DNA from 3 places in the Janthinobacterium sp. GW823-FHT03B06 genome. Region 2 is predicted to be linked to each of the others. Evidence: predicted binding sites of a transcription regulator. Region 2 holds the regulator's gene; each other region holds the start of a gene.
What was found. The regulator FNR, encoded in region 2, switches genes on or off when oxygen is low (the NO sensors DNR and NnrR bind a similar motif). The targets are predictions, from matches to a motif close to TTGATNNNNATCAA.
Positions count from the first base shown of each region.

Region 1: the regulator FNR is predicted to act here: its motif matches at 2,569-2,582, upstream of AC1RBA_RS20935 (KamA family radical SAM protein).
Region 3: the regulator FNR is predicted to act here: its motif matches at 3,347-3,360, upstream of AC1RBA_RS26180 (bacteriohemerythrin).

Region 1 covers NZ_JBXAJE010000006.1:337,713-342,960, reverse strand. The annotation lists gene AC1RBA_RS20940 (MFS transporter) at 1-1,062, opposite strand, end outside; gene AC1RBA_RS20935 (KamA family radical SAM protein) at 1,065-2,429, opposite strand; gene AC1RBA_RS20930 (cache domain-containing protein) at 2,711-3,169, shown strand; gene AC1RBA_RS20925 (methyl-accepting chemotaxis protein) at 3,234-4,931, shown strand; gene AC1RBA_RS20920 (DNA-3-methyladenine glycosylase) at 4,928-5,248, opposite strand, start outside.
Region 2 covers NZ_JBXAJE010000003.1:721,622-726,869, reverse strand. The annotation lists gene ccoG (cytochrome c oxidase accessory protein CcoG) at 1-11, shown strand, start outside; gene AC1RBA_RS14335 (FixH family protein) at 158-682, shown strand; gene fnr (fumarate/nitrate reduction transcriptional regulator Fnr) at 809-1,567, opposite strand; gene AC1RBA_RS14325 (response regulator) at 1,807-4,881, shown strand; gene AC1RBA_RS14320 (TOBE domain-containing protein) at 4,960-5,248, opposite strand, start outside.
Region 3 covers NZ_JBXAJE010000011.1:107,841-113,088, reverse strand. The annotation lists gene AC1RBA_RS26190 (TonB-dependent siderophore receptor) at 1-1,663, opposite strand, end outside; gene AC1RBA_RS26185 (hypothetical protein) at 1,999-2,865, shown strand; gene AC1RBA_RS26180 (bacteriohemerythrin) at 2,873-3,271, opposite strand; gene AC1RBA_RS26175 (hypothetical protein) at 3,571-3,726, opposite strand; gene AC1RBA_RS26170 (hypothetical protein) at 3,867-4,052, opposite strand; gene AC1RBA_RS26165 (PepSY domain-containing protein) at 4,183-5,248, opposite strand, start outside.

The DNA.
Region 1 (5,248 bases), on a different contig from region 2:
GAGCAAATTCAGACAGGTGGCCGCCCTGCCCGTCAGGCTGGTCGGCATGCTTTGCGCGACGATCGCATACTCGAGGCCCGTCACCGTGCCCAGCAAGGTAAACAGCACAGACAGCAACGGCAGGCTGGGCACCACATTACACGCCATCGCCGCTTGCACGGCGACAAACAGGATGATGCCCACGGCCGCCACTTGCATGGGCGCAATGCCACGCCGCCCGGCCCATTCCGTCAGCATGCCCATGCCGATGGCGCCGAAGATGACGGCCGCCATGCCCAGGTACAGCAAATACGCCACGTTGTCATCGGACAAGCCGCCCACGTCGGCCAGCCAGCGCCCCACCCACAAGCCCTGCACGCCAAAGAACACCGTGTGCGGCAACAGGATCAGCGCGATGGTGCGGCGAAAGCCGGGATCGCGGTACACGCTCCAGACGCTGACCTTGCTCACCTTGTGCATGCCTGCGGCAGGCGCGGGCATGGCCGGCGACAGCAGGCGGATCAGCAAGCCGACGGCCAGCGCCGCCAGCGCCAGCCCCAGGAACACGCCGCGCCAGTCCGTGTAATGCAGGGCCAGCTTGACGGGCATGGTGGCCGTGGCCGCGCCCAGGCCACCCACGGCGATCAGATAGCCGTGCACGGAAGGCAGGCGCGACGGCGCGATGGCGCACGAGATCGCTTTCACGGCAGCCATGAAACAGCCGCCCAGCCCCGCCCCCATCAGGGCGCGCGCCCACATCAGCTCGGCAAAGCTGTGGCCCCGGCTGAACAGCCACACGCCCAGGGCCGCCAGCGCCAGCAGCCACAGTTGCACGGTGCGAGGGCCGTAGCGGTCCAGCGCCATGCCGACCGGTAATTGCACCAGCGCAAAGGCGAGAAAAAAGGCGCTGGTCAGCAGGCCCAGCTGGGCTGGCGTCAGGGCGATGGCGCCCAGCAATTCCGCCGTCAGCACGGCATTCACGCCGCGCAGCAGACACGACAGGTAATGCCCGAGCGCGAATGGCAGGAACACCAGGCAAAACACGGCCACGCCGGAACGGGCGGGCGCACCGGCCGCGTGCATGCTCAGGCAGCCTGCGCCAGGCGGATGATTTTATGCGGCAGCTGCGGCACAGGTTCATCCGTCTCGAAGAAGAATTTATCGTGGCCGAACGCGGGTTTCAAATCGTCCATCCACGTCGCTTCCGCATCGAATTTCGCAAAGAACGGCCGGCGCACCCAGTCCGGGTTGCGTGCCTGCAAGAATTGCAGGGCAAACAGTTTTTCGCCATTGATGATGACGATGCCGTCGATGACGATCTTGCCGGGAAAGGCGCTCATGGACGGTCCCCGCACCGTGCGCGACAGGCCCGACACCATCTGGTAGGCGGCCTGGAAAATTTCGTGCGCCTTCGCCAGCGGCAACTCGAAATAACCGCGCGGGCCCGTGTCCCGCTCCACAAACATGTAATACGGAATCGCCCCCAGGCGCGTGCCCGTCTGCCATAGCTCGGCCCAGCTTGCCGGGTCTTCGTTGATGTGGCGGATCAGCGGCCCCTGCATGCGCAAGGTGGCGCCCGTGGAAACGATGCGTTTCACGGCTTGCTGCGCGATGTCCTGGCGCAACTCGACGGCATGGCTGTAATGGCCCATCACGGCCAGGTTCTTGCCCGCCTTGACGATGCGCTCGAACAGGCGCATCAAGTCATCCGCATCGCGGTCCGAGACAAAGCGCTGCGGCCAGTACGCCACCGCCTTGGTGCCGATGCGGATGTTCTGGATGTGTTCCAGGCCCGGCGCCAGCAGCGGCTCCAGGTAGGCCGCCAGTTGCCGCGTGTTCATGATCATCGGATCGCCGCCCGTGATCAGCACGTCCGTCACTTCCGGATGCAGTTTCAGGTAGGCGGCCAGCTCGTTCGATTCGCGCGCATCGAACTTCATGTCGTCCATGCCGACGAACTGGGGCCAGCGAAAACAGAAAGTGCAATACGCGTGGCAGGTCTGGCCCGCGCTGGGAAAAAACAGCACCGTCTGCGCATATTTATGCTGCAGGCCGCGCACGGGCGCATCGTTGACCCTCGGCACGTTATGCGTCATCTGCCCGGCAGGATGGGGATTCATTCCCAGGCGCAAGCCATGCACATAGGCGTCGATGGCCGCCTTGTCCCGCTGCACCAGCACCAGGTCGCGCAGGTGCGCGTACTGCTCCGGCGGCAGCATGTCGCGGTGGGGAAAGACGAGGCGGTAGATGGGATCGTCAGGGATGTTGTTCCAGTCGATCAATTGATCAAGCACATATTCATTGGTGCGAAACGGCAAGACGTGCGAGACCACCTGCACGGCTTCGCGCTGCTCTTCCGGCAGCCATTCCCACTGCCGCGCCTGTTGAATGGTTTGCCGCGTATACGGCTTGAACTTGGGTGCAGACGGCTCGGTAATGAGTGCGGACACGATCAGCTCCTTGCCTGTAAATGGCGACAACTTTCATGAAATCGGCCGTATATCGGCCAATTCCAGCTTTTTCCTCTCCATGCCAGTCCAGCGCGGCATGCTGTGAAAGTCATCATAGTTCTTGCCCCTAGGAACCAAATTGCTACATATCAACAAGCGGTCGATACGTTGCATGCTGCCTACAAGCAACACCTAAGTTTGTTCCACCGCAATTTGATGGGACTGTCGGCGACGTAAATTACGGCTTGGCAACACATCCCTCGATATCACAAGGAGCTTTCATGAAACGCTTATTCACGGGTAGCCTGCTGTGCCTGGCATTTGCCGGCGGCAGCGTCAGTGCCGCGGTCGAACCAACGGAAAAAGACGCCATCGCCATGGCCGAACGGGGCGCCGCCTTCATGAAGGCGCATGGCAAGGAAGAAATGATGAAGAAAATCACGGCGAAAGACCCGGACTTCGTGCAGGGCTCGCTGTACGTGGACATGCGCGACATCAAGACGGGCATCGTGCTGGCCCACCCGATCAATCCTTCCATCGTCGGCAAGGATTTGACGGATGTGCCCGATGCGAATGGCAAGAAATATCGGCGTGAAATCATCGAGCTGGCGCAAAAGCAGGGCAAGGGCTGGGTCGACTACCAATACAAGAATCCCACCAGCGGCAAGATCGAGCCGAAAACCACCTACATCCTGCGCGTCAACGATGTAGTGCTGGAAGCGGGCATCTACAAAAAATAAGGCAGGGGCGGCGTGCACGCCGCGCGCCGCCTGCGGTTTGATCAGCCATAGCCAGGAGTCAAGCATGCTCAATCAATTACGCATCGGACCAAAATTATTGCTGGCGCCCACCCTGGTCTTGCTGTTGCTGATACTCAGCTCGAGCGGTGCCTGGTATGGCATGGTGCGGCAAAATGCCTCGCTGGAAAACATGGTGCGGGTACGCATTACGCATTTGAAGGCGGCCGCGGACGTACTAGGCGAGGCCAAGCACGTACATGGCAATATGTACCAGCTGCTGTCATGGACGAATGGCAGCTTCGCCAAGGCCCGCCTCGATGCGCTGGAGCAACAGATCAAGGCGCGCCACGCGGCCATCGGCGCCCAGCTGGGCACGCTGCGTTCCACGGCCACGGGTGCCGAGCGCACCCTGGTCGATGCGGCCATCACGGCCCTGGCCGGTTATCGCAAGGCCGTACTGGAAACCATGGAAATGGCGCAGATGGACCAGTCGATCGCCACCAACTCCATGCTCAAGGCGGAAACCCAATTCGTCCAGTTCAATACGCAGCTGGCGCAACTGTCTGCCCTGGAAACAACGCTCAGCAGCCAAGCCCACGCGACGGCCAGCGCCGAGTTCCGCAGCCTGGGCTGGAGCCTGCTGCTGACGGTCCTGCTGTCCATCCTCGTCTCCATCGTGGTGACCATGCTGGTGCGCCGCGCCATGCTGGTGGAAATCCGCGGCATTGCCGACGCCGTGCAAGACCTGGCGGCGGGCAAGCTGATGGCCAGCGCCCCCAAGCCGGGCAATGACGAAATCGCCGCCACGTCGCGCGTGCTGGACCAGACCATCGCCCACCTGAACCAGACCTTGCGCACCATCACGGGCGCCGTGCAATCGATCGACACGGCCTCGCGCGAAATTGCCACCGGCAATCTGGACCTGTCGGCGCGCACGGAAATGCAAGCCAGTTCGCTGGAAGAAACATCGAGCGCCATGGAAACCTTGACGGCAGCCGTCAACAACAATGCGGATAATGCCCAGCTGGCCTGCGAGCTGGCGGGACAAGCGTCGACCCTGGCCGTGCAAGGGGGAGCATCGATGCAGCAAGCGGTGGCGACAATGGCGACGATACGCGCCAATTCGCGCCAGATCGTGGAGATTATCGGCGTGATCGACGGCATTTCCTTCCAGACCAATATCCTCGCGCTGAACGCGGCGGTGGAGGCGGCGCGCGCGGGCGAACAAGGCCGGGGCTTTGCCGTGGTGGCGTCGGAAGTGCGCACCCTGGCGCAGCGCTCGGCGCAGGCGGCCAAGGAAATCAAGACCCTGATCGCCACCTCCGTCACCACCATCGACGGCGGCAGCGTGGCCGTGCAGCAGGCGGGCGACAGCATGGGCGCCATCGTGGCCTCGGTGCAGCAAGTCAACGAGATCATCCAGCGCGTGAAAGAGGCCAGCGCCGAGCAGGCGTCGGGCATCACGGAAGTAAACCAGGCCGTCGCGCAAATGGATGACGTCACGCAGCAAAACGCGGCCCTGGTGGAGCAGGCGGCAGCGGCGGCGGCCAGTTTGCAGGACCAGGCCGTCAAACTGTCGGCGGCGGTCAGCGTCTTTACCCTGGATCCAGCCGCGCCGGCCACGCCCGCCGGCGCGGACGACGACGCCTTTCAAGACCCCGCCATGACGCCACCCCAGGACCGGCGCGCGCTGCACAGTCCGCTGCGCGGCAAGCCCGGCATGCGTAACGCCAAGGATGCGCCCCAACGCCGGCGTGGCTAGCGAGGTAACTCGATGACAGGCGCGCGCATCGGCTTGCTCAGGTAGGGCGAGCCTGCCAGCACGAAACGCCAAGGCGTCTCCATCGCCCTGGAAATGCCGATGCGCGGCCCCGCCCGTACCGCAACCTCATCCTCGCGGGCCAGCAGCATGAACGGCGGCGCATCGAGCGCCAGCCGGTTCTGCAGATGGCTCACACCGAGCGCCTGGCACACCTTGCCCGGCCCAGAACACAGCTGCCGGGCATCCTCGACGCCGCGCCGTTCGCGCATGGTATCGAGTCCCACGAGCGGTTCGATGGCGCGGATCAACACGCCCGC
Region 2 (5,248 bases):
TGCCGCGGTGATGTTGATTTGGGGTCGGCCCCTCCGGGTCCGACCCCGTTATTTCGCCGTAGGGGTATCATCAATCATGCGTTAGGGTCACTTGATTTTCAACCCGGAAGCAAAAGCTGGGGGCGGACCCAAAGGGTCCGCCCCCAAGGAGAACACAATGTCCGACAGTCTGAAACTGCAACCTCCCGTTGCCCCGTGGTACAAACACCGCTGGCCATGGCTGCTGATGATCGGTCCCGGCCTGTCCGTGGTCGTCGGCAGCTTCATGGGCTATATCGCGTTTACGCAGCCCGATGCGCTGGTGGTGGGCGACTATTACAAGCAGGGCAAGGCGATCAACCAGGATTTGAAGCGCGACACGATCGCCAGCGACCTGGCCATGGATACGACCCTGTCGTATGACGTCGCTGCAGCGCGCCTGAGCGGCTCCGTGCACAGCTTCGGCAAGGCGTACCAGGGGCCTTTGCAGCTGCACCTGGCGCATGCGACCCTGCCGGAAAAGGATATCAAGCTGCTGGTGCAGCCCGATGCGGCCGGCAATTTTTCCGTGGCGCTGCCGATGCTCGAGCGCAGCCGCTGGCAAGTGCTGGTGGAAAACGACAAACGCGAGTGGCGCCTGTCCGGCATCTGGACCTGGCCCGTGCAACGCAGCATCGCGCTGCACGCGGATGAAGAGCTATAACGTACAGCGCCGGGAAAAAACCGTAGCGAGCGGCAGTGATTTGTGGCTGAGAAGCACAGCTGTGCTATAGCACAGCGAGCATCGCAGGCCGCAAAGCACGACGCGCAGTAGGTTTTGACGGTGCTGTTACTTGCAGACGTCGGTACCGGCCGTAATGGCTTTCAGCTTGGCCGGCTGCAAGATCTCGATCTCGCGGTTGGAGACGCGCAGCCAGCCTTCCTTCTTGAATTTCGACAATAAACGGCTGACGCTTTCGATGGTCAGGCCCAGGTAGTTGCCGATTTCCTCGCGCGACATGCGCAACTGAAATTTGCTGGCCGAATAGCCGCGCGCTTCATAGCGCGACGCCAGGTTGACGATAAAGGCGGCAAAACGCTGCGTCGCCTGCATGTTGCCCAGCAACAGCATGACACTTTGCTCGCGCGTGATTTCCTGGCTCATCATGCGGTGGAAATGGCGCAGCAGGGTCGGCATATTACCCAGCAATTGTTCCAGGCTGGAAAACGGGATTTCACACACTTCGCTGTCTTCCAGCGCCACCGCATTACAGTGGTGGCGGTCGGCGCTGATGGCGTCCATGCCCAGCAGTTCGCCCGCCATCTGGAAACCCGTCACCTGCTCTTCGCCGCCCGGATTGATCTGGTAGGTCTTGAAGTGGCCCAGACGGATCGCATACAGGTTCTGGAACGAGTCGCCGATGCGGAACAGCGAAGCGCCGCGCACGATCTTGCGGCGGCGGCCGATGATCTGGTCCAGTCTGTCCATGTCGCCCACGTCGAGGCCCATCGGCAGACACAATTGATGCATGCTGCAGGTCGAGCATCGCGCACGCAACGCTTCCACGGTCACTGTGGGCGAGGTTGGAGTGAGTAGCGCTTCAGTCATGTCGGTACCTTTTAGAAAATGCAACAACAAGTTTACTGCATACAGGGTTGCCGTGTGCCAATTTCACCGCAATTTCGCTGAATAAACGACGTTCCGACTTTAATTATATGGCAACATCGTCAAAAGCCCATGCGGAGAGGGCAATTTGCGTGGCGGCGCTTGCCAAGCTGGGGTATTGATAGGAAAATTCCTGACAGCATTATCTGCCGCCTGTGCCGCCCGGTACTGAAAAGGAAATCATGAAGCCTCTCGGCATCAAAGCAAAAGTCGCGCTGGCCACCAGCCTGACCTCGATCGCCATGATCGCGCTGGTCACCATGATCCAGGTGCAGCACATGCGCGACGATTTCACCAAGGTACTGTTGAGCCAGCAGTCGTCCCTGATCAGCCGCACCGCCGCCGAGCTCGACGACAAGCTGGGCATGCTGCTGCAGATCGTCACCCTGACGGCCCGGCAGCAGCCGCCAGAACTGATCACCCAGCCCGCCCAATTGCGCGAATACTATTCGCGCCGCTCGATGCTGGTGCTGTTCGACGACGTGCTGGTGCTCGACGCGCACGGCGCCGTCGTGGCCGACATGCCGGAAGTGGCGGGGCGCGCCGGCATCAACGTCGCCGAGCGCGAGTATTTCCAGACCGTGCTGCGCACGCGCCAGCCCATGATCACCGAGCCGATGCTGGGCAAATCGAGCGGCATGCCCATCGTGCAGATGGTCGCGCCCGTGCTGGGCGCCGATGGCCAGGTGGCCGGCGTGGTGATCGGCGTGCTGCGCCTGTACAAGGATAACCTGCTGGGGAGGTTGCGCTCGGAAAAGATCGGCAAGAGCGGCTATTACTTCGTCCTCACGCGCGGCGCCGTGCCGCGCTATGTGCTGCATCCCGACACCAGCCGTTTGCTGCAGCCGCGCCTGCCGAACGCCAACCTGACGACCACCCGGCTGCTGAAGGACGATGGCGAAGGCACCATGGTCAGCACCAACAGCCGCGGCATCACGGCCGTCAACAGCTTCAAGCGCCTGAAATCCGTAAATTGGCTGCTGGCCGCCTCGCTGCCCCTCGACGACGCCTTCGAACCGTTCGACGGCGTGCTGTACCGGTTGGTGCTGTGGAGCATCCTCGCCTCGCTGCTGGCCGCAGCCGTGCTGGGCTGGGTCACCGTGCGCCTGCTCTCGCCCCTGGTGCGCCTGCGCGACACCCTGCAGGCGCTGCGCACCAGCGGCAGCCGTTTCACTCCCGTGCCCGTGCAGCAGCGCGACGAGATCGGCGAGCTGACGGAAGCATTCAACGGCCTGATGAGCGAGCGCGACCGCTTGCAGCAGGAGCTCGAATCGCGCGCGGCGGAGCTGGAACAGGAGCGCGACCGGGCCGAGGCGGCCAACCGCGCGAAGAGCGATTTCGTGGCCAACATGAGCCATGAAATCCGCACGCCCCTCAATGCCGTGCTGGGCATGGTGTATTTGCTGGGCAATACCAAGCTCGATACGGAACAGCGCAAGTATCTGACCATGGTGCGCGTGGCGGGCCAGTCGCTGCTGGGCATCCTCAACGACGTGCTCGATTATTCGAAGATCGAGGCACGCCGCATGGAATTGTCGCCCGTCGAATTCGACCTCGACGAGGTCATGAACACGCTGGCCACGACGATGACGATGAACGCGGGCGAAAAGGAGCTGGAACTGGCGATTGCCGTCGAGCCCGACGTGCCGCGCCGCCTCATGGGCGACGCCCAGCGGCTGCAGCAAATTCTCGTCAACCTGGCCGGCAACGCCATCAAGTTTACCGAGAGCGGCGAAGTGGTGGTGGCCGTCAGCCTGGCAGAGAAAGACAAGGGCCGCGCCTGGCTGCGCTTCGAAGTGCGCGACACGGGCATCGGCATGACGGAGTTGCAGCAACAGCAGCTGTTTGCCGCGTTTTCGCAGGGCGACCAGAGCATCACGCGGCGCTTCGGCGGCACGGGCCTGGGCTTGGCCATCAGCAAACAGCTGATCCACATGATGGGCGGCGACATCGCCGTCGCCAGCAGCGAAGGCAAAGGCAGCCGCTTCTGGTTCAGCGTGCCGTTCGAGATGCTGGCGCAGCCGGCCGAAACGCGGCGCACGCCCACCCTGGGCCAGCTGCGCCTGCTGGTGGCCGACGACAACCGCACCACGCGCGAACTGATCGTCAAGCTGATCGAGGCGTGGGGCTGGCTGGCCGACGAAGTGGACTCCGGCTTTGCCGCTATCGAACTGTACCGTGAGCGCCTGGCGCAGCAGCAGCCGTACGACGTGGTGCTGGCCGACTGGCACATGCCCGTGATGGACGGCCTGGCCACGGCCAAGGCCATCCGCCAGGCAGCCAGCGGCCAGCGCCAGCCCATCGTGGTGATGGTCAACGCCTTCGCCCGCAACCACCTCGAGGAAATCTCCAGCGCGGCCGAGGCCGACGTCGTGCTGATGAAGCCCATCACGGGCTCGAGCCTGTTCGACGCCCTGCACCAGGCGCTGATTACCAAGCACGACGGCGGCGAGCAGCGCATGCTGCAGCAGCCGCTGGGCACGGAACTGGCCGGCGTGCATTTCCTGCTGGTGGAAGACAACCATTTGAACCAGGCCGTGGCGCGCGGCATCCTCGAACACATGGGCGCCACCCTCGACGTGGTGGGCGACGGCCTGCAAGCCGTGGAACGGCTGCGCACGGAAGCGCTGCGCTACGACATCGTGCTGATGGACATGCAGATGCCCGTCATGGACGGCTTCAGCGCCACCCACATCATCCGCACGGAACTACGCTTGAGCCTGCCCGTGATCGCCATGACGGCCGGCGTGCTGGCGTCCGAGCGCGAGCGCTGCATGACGGCCGGCATCAGCGATTTCATCGCCAAGCCCGTGGTGGTGGAAGAGATGATGGAAGTCATCCTGCGCCACCTGCCCAAGCGCCCGCCAGTGCAGACGGCGGGGCCGGCGCCCGTCGCCGATGAGGAAGTGTTTTCCATGGCGCCGCTGATGCGCGTGATGGGGCGCGACGCGAAGGGGCGCGGCGTGCTGCGGCGCATGGTGGAAGACGCGCTGAACAAGGGCATGACGCCCATGCGCGATGCCGAAACAGCCTTGCAGGCAGGCCGCCACAGCGACGTGGCGCGCATCCTGCACAGCGTGCGCGGCTCCGTCGGCACCCTGGGCACGAAACGCCTGATCCGCACCGCGTTCGCCACCGAGGAAGCCATCGATGCGGGCCGCCTCGACGAGGTGCCAGCGCTGCTGGCGCAGACGGCGCAGGAACTGGAGCAGGCGCTGGCGGCGGCGGCCGATTGGTTGTCCAGGCTGAAGGATTAAGCCTGCAACGTAAAACTGGGGTCAGGCCCCGGAACCTTGTCGGCTTACGCGCTTGCGCGCTAATCCGACCTACCCCATTTACGCCGGCACGCCCAGGATCACGCTGGACGCCTTGAAAATCGCCGTCACACTGCTGCCGATCTCGATGCCCAGCTCGGTGCTGCTCTGGTTGGTGATGATGGCGGCGATCGTGCCGCCACGGGGCAAGTCCAGCACCACTTCCGTGTTCACGGCGCCCGTCTGCACGCGCGTCACCAGCCCGGCCAGCTGGTTGCGTGCGGAAAAGCGCGCGCCTGCGCTGTCGGCCACGAGGATGATCGACGATGCCTTGATCAGCGCAAACGCTTCCGCGCCCGGCACCAGGCCC
Region 3 (5,248 bases), on a different contig from region 2:
TCAGCTTGCCTTCATAAAATTCGCCCTTGATACCCAGTTCCGCATTGTCTCCCGTCTCCGGCGCCAGGAACTTGTTGTTGCGGTCCTTGCTCGATTGCGGGTTGAACAGCTGCGTGAAGCTGGCGTAGGCCGAATACTGCTTGTTGATATCGAACACGGCGCCCACATACGGCGTGACTTCATTGCGCGTTTCCACGAAGTCGCTGTTGTCCGTGTGCACGCCTCGTGTATCGTAGTTGCGCGTATCCGTGCGGTAAGTACTGCTGCGCGCGCCGATGATCACATGAAGCGGGTCGGCCAGGCTCAAACGTGTGGCCACATAGCCGCCCGCCAGGCGGGTCACGGTTTCCGTGTGCGAGCCGTCCGGGTGGAACACGGGGCGGGGGATGTTGCCCGTCCAGCTGCGGTAATCGGGGACGACGTTCGGGTAGTTGATTTCCGCCTCGCCGCCCAGCGAGCGGGCGCGCTGGTTGCCGCCGTTCCAGCCGACGATGGCCGTGTGCTTGCGCCCCAGCAAGGTAAACGGGCCGCTGGCGTAGACGTCGAAATTATCGCCCGTGGTCTTGCCCGGGCCATAGGCGCCCGTCCACAGCAGCATGCCTTCGCCCGTGGCCGGATCGGGCTTGCCGCCGCCCGCATAGGCGACGGTGGTGCGGTTAGTGCTTTCCGTGCGCGCATAGCCAAGGTGCATGTTCCAGTTGCCGGGCAGGCGCTGGTCCAGCGAGGTGAAGATGGTGTGCTGCTTGTTGGCCCAGGTGCTCCAGGGCGTCGTGAGGCTGGTGTTGCGCGGCAAGTTCGCCAGGCTGCCGTCCGCATTCCAGTACGGCACGGCACCCCAGGTGGCGCCTGTCGGCTTGTTGTCCTGGAAGTCGACGCCCGCCGTCAGCAGGGTGCCGGGACGCACGTCCGCCTCAAGGATGGCCATGCCCACCGTCTTGCGCTCGTGGTACATGTCCAGGTAGGAATCGCGTTTTTGCCAGGCCAGGGCCGCACGTGCGCGCACGCTGCCCTCCGCGTTCAGCGGCGTGGACAGGTCGGCTTCGAAGCGCTGGTCATCCCAGCGGCCCATGATGAGACCGGCGCTGGCCTGGAAGTCCTTCGTTGGACGCTTGCGTATCATGTTGATGGTGGCGGACGGGTCGCCCTTGCCGCCCATCAGGCCCGTGGCGCCGCGCACGACTTCGATGCGGTCGTACAGGATGGTGTCTTGCAGCGGCGCATTGCCGCCGCGCGCCATGCCGTCGATCTGGAGATTGTTGATGCCGAAGCCGCGCGCATAAAATGTCGTGCGCTCCGTGTCGTTCTGGCCCACCTGGATGCCTGTCGTCTGCGCCAGCGCCTGGTCCAGCCGCACGGCGCCCAGGTCGTCGAGCAGCTGGCGCGTGATGACGCTGACCGATTGCGGCGTCTCGCGCAGCGACAGGTCCATGCGCGTTGCGCTGCGCGCTTCGCCGGCCGTGTACGACTGCGTGCCTTCCGTCGTCGCGGTCGACTGGCCCAGCACGGTGACGGCGGGCATGGTCACGTCGGCCGCGGCGGCGTCGGCGGCCTGTGCCGGCAGGGCCACGCCGGCGGCAAGACTGAGCAGGCTGATGTGTAATAAATGGGGGAGGGCGCGCAAGGCGGGCTGGCGCGAAGATGAGAAGGCTGTCGTTGATTGCATTATTTTCCTGGATATTTTTAGTCGTGAGTGTTCCTATCTCGTCTGGCGAGCTGCGCAGTAGCTGGGGGATGGCGTAACGCTGGCCCGTGGTCTGGCTTGGATAGCAGTTCCACCGCAAGGCCCGGCGCGGACGGGCAGTGGAAGAGAAAGGCGCGCGATTCCTGTCACTTTTGTGAATAAGAATCATTATCAATATAGGTGATATTTGCCAAATAATCAAGCGTGTGCACCAAAGGAGTGCAGGCAGGAGTGCCGGCAGACCCGGGGCGGCGCATCGGCTTGCCTTCTGCGATAATGCAGGCGCTGACAAATATTTTCCTTAATGAAAGAAATGCATGCGTACATGGATCGCTTGTGCCGGATGGTTGTGTGTCGTCTCGCTGGGTCAGGCCCAGGAACACGCGCCGCCGCCGGCTGTTCCCGCGCCGCTGCAGAGCGCCAGCGTGCCGCCCGCCGCCGATGCCGATGCCGTTGCGCCACCGCTTGCGCCGGCCACATCCGCGGCATCAGCACCCAAGGCAACGGCGCCAGCAGAGGAAGCCTTGCCACCGCAAACGGTGACGATCACGGCCACCAGCGATGCCAAGGCGCCGCACGTGCGGTTCACGGCATACCGTGAAAGTTATCTGACGGCCAGGAAAGTGTGGCAAGTGTCGAGCGGCAGCGTGGTCATGGCCCTGCGCCTGATTCCTGCCAAGCTGAGCGCCACCATCGACGATGTGCGCGTGGCCTTGCAAGGCAATGGCGCCCCCATGCCGATCAAGGTGTCGGCCGGCGGCGTGTTTGTCGTGCCGCTCAACGATGATATCGCCGCGCAGGACGGCACGTTTTTGGTGAACAAGGGCAGGGGCGAGCTGACGGCCAATATCGTGCTGCAGCCGTCCGTGGCGCGCGATGCGTGGAACGTCACGCGCGTGGGGCAGGTCTTGCGCGATGCCCGGCGCGCCGTGCGGGCCATCACGCCGTGGTACAAGCGGCCGTTCGCCAGCGACGTGCAAGCGCTGGCCTTTTGCGCGGCCGAGCGGGGCAGCGCCTTGCAATTGATGGATGGCGAACAGCTGATCGCGACGCTGCCCATGAACGAGCCAGCCGTCAACGACATCAACCAGCCCGTGTTTTGCAAGATTTTCGACGGCGAAGACAAATACCCGGGACACTACCGCGTGGTCATGCCCGAGCAGGCGACAGTGCTGTTGCTGTAATGAACTGCTAGTTAGGCTGGCGCTGCACCAGTTCCAGCGCCGCCGCCAGGGCCAGGTCCATGGTGGCCTGGTGGAAGATCAGCCACTGCGGCAACAGCGACAGCGCATGGCGGCCCTGTTCCAGGTCGCCTTCATCGACGGCGGCCCAGGCATGGTGCAAGCCGCTGAGCACGCGGGCATGCTGTTCGCGGTGGTTGGCCAGCGAGGGAAAGCCGATTTGCTCCATCAAATCTTCTTCCTCGCGGAAATCGCGTTCGACGGCCGCAATCAGCTCGCGAAACGCCACGCTGAAATGCTGGTCGCTTAATTGCCCCAGCCGTGCCAGCTCCTGAAACAGCGCCTCATGCGCCTCGTCGATGGCGGGAACGCCCAGCGCCATCTCATCTTTCCAATGCGATTTACCCATGCCGATGCCCCCGGTGAAGTCCGTCGCGGCGCGAAGCGGACTGTTCCAGTGTGGACGCAGCGAAGGGCGAAATCCATGATCTGGATCAAAAATATGGTGAAGAGGGGAAGAGGAAAGCAAGACAAAGACAAATGGACGAAGGGAACAATTCCCCACTCGCAATAAAGCGGTCTTAACGATGCGCCGTGTTACCGAGCGCCGCTGAAAAACGCCGCTGGCAAGGCGTCTTTGACGCAGACAGTACGCTAGTACGGCAAGTCAAAGCAACGCAGCCAGCGACGTTTTCTCAGCCGCGCGTCTTATTGCCGAGGCCAGCGGGCCCACAGAGCTTGCGCATCGACATTCGGCACCTGCAACTGCTGTCCGGCCGACGTCTGCATCGCATCCCTCAGCACGAGGGGCACGAGCATCAGGGCCGACAAGGCAAGGCAGAGCAGCACTTTGAGCGTCAACATGGTCGTCTCCCGGTGTCCCGGCGGCGGCGCGGGGATGCGGCGCCTGCCGGTCACGTCCTATGTACTACCATGCTTGCAGTTTAGTTCATCTGATTGAAACTTCAACTAGTTGCTGTGGCGCACTGCAGCAGTGACGCCTCTTATTTGGCCTTGCGGCTGCGCCGCGGTTTGCCTGCGGCGGGCAGGAAGGAGTCGAACCACACTTGCGTCAATTGCCGCGTATTTTTCGCCGCCTCGCGCTTGACGGCGGCCGTGGCGTGGCCGCGCGCCGTGTTGGCGACGCGGTTGGCGGCGCTCAGGTACATGCTCATCCAGGGGTTTTTCATGGCTAGCCTCGCAAACAGTGGGTGGGGGCGGCGCGGATATGCCGCCATGCCGCTACTGTAGTCCGATGGCCGGCGCTGACCGTGCGGCGGCCCACATAGCCGGGCGGCGCTGGCAATGTGCTGAGGCAGATCAATACACGTCGCGGCGGTAGCGTCCGGCCGCCAGCAGGGCGTCGAGACCGTCCTGGCCCAGCACTTCTTGCAGTACAGCATCGATTCCCGCCGCCATGCCTTGCAGGCTGCCGCACACGTAGACGATGGCGCCTTGCGCCAGCCAGTCGCGCAGCTCGCCGACGTTGGCGCGCAGGCGGTCCTGCACGTATTCGCGTTTGCCGCCCTCGTTGCCGTCGCGCGAAAAGACACGGTCCAGGCGCGCCAGGTGGCCAGCGTCCAGCCAGCCTTGCAACTCTGCGCCGCAGACGCTGTCAACAGCTTGCTGGCGCTCGCCGAACAGCAGCCAGTTACGGGCCAGCCCCGCCCGCTGACGCGCGCGCAGGTGTGCCCGCAGGCCTGCCAGGCCGGAACCATTGCCGATATAAATGCAGGGCACGTCGACCAGGGCGGGCGCGAAGGCGGGATTGGCTTGCAGGCGCAGGCGGATGGGGCTGCCTGTCGGGGCGAAGCGCGTGAGCCAGCCGGAACAGAGGCCGTACCCGTCGTTTTCCTCGCCCGTATGGCGTTCCTGGCGCACCAGCAATTGCAGTTCACCATCGGACGGCAGCGACGCGAGCGAATAGCTGCGCGGCGCATGCTGGGCGCTCTGCGCGTCGCCCTCGCTGCCATCCGCGTTGCACCCGATGATTTCCGCCAGCGCGCCCGCTTCCCAGGCAGCATCGGCGGGGCCCGTCAAGGTGATTTCATGCAGTTCGCCGCCCAGGCTGCCCGGGTTCAGCAGCACGCGGCGCGCCAGGCGCCATTCGGCGTACGACGCTTCTTCCTGTACGCCGATGGCGTCGATGGCGCTGCCGCTGCAGCGGACCAGCGCTTGCGACCAGGCGGCCAGGGCGGCGGGGTCATGCTTGTCCACTTCGATCAGCGGGAACAAGGGCGTGGCGCCCAGCGCTTGCAATTGTTGCGCCAGCGCATGGCCAAAGCCGCAGAAGGCGCCGTAATGGCGGTCGCCCAGGGCCAGCATGCCGAATTCCAGGCCGGCCAGCGGCGTGCCCGCCGTTTGTTGCAGCAGGCGCGCGAAGCGG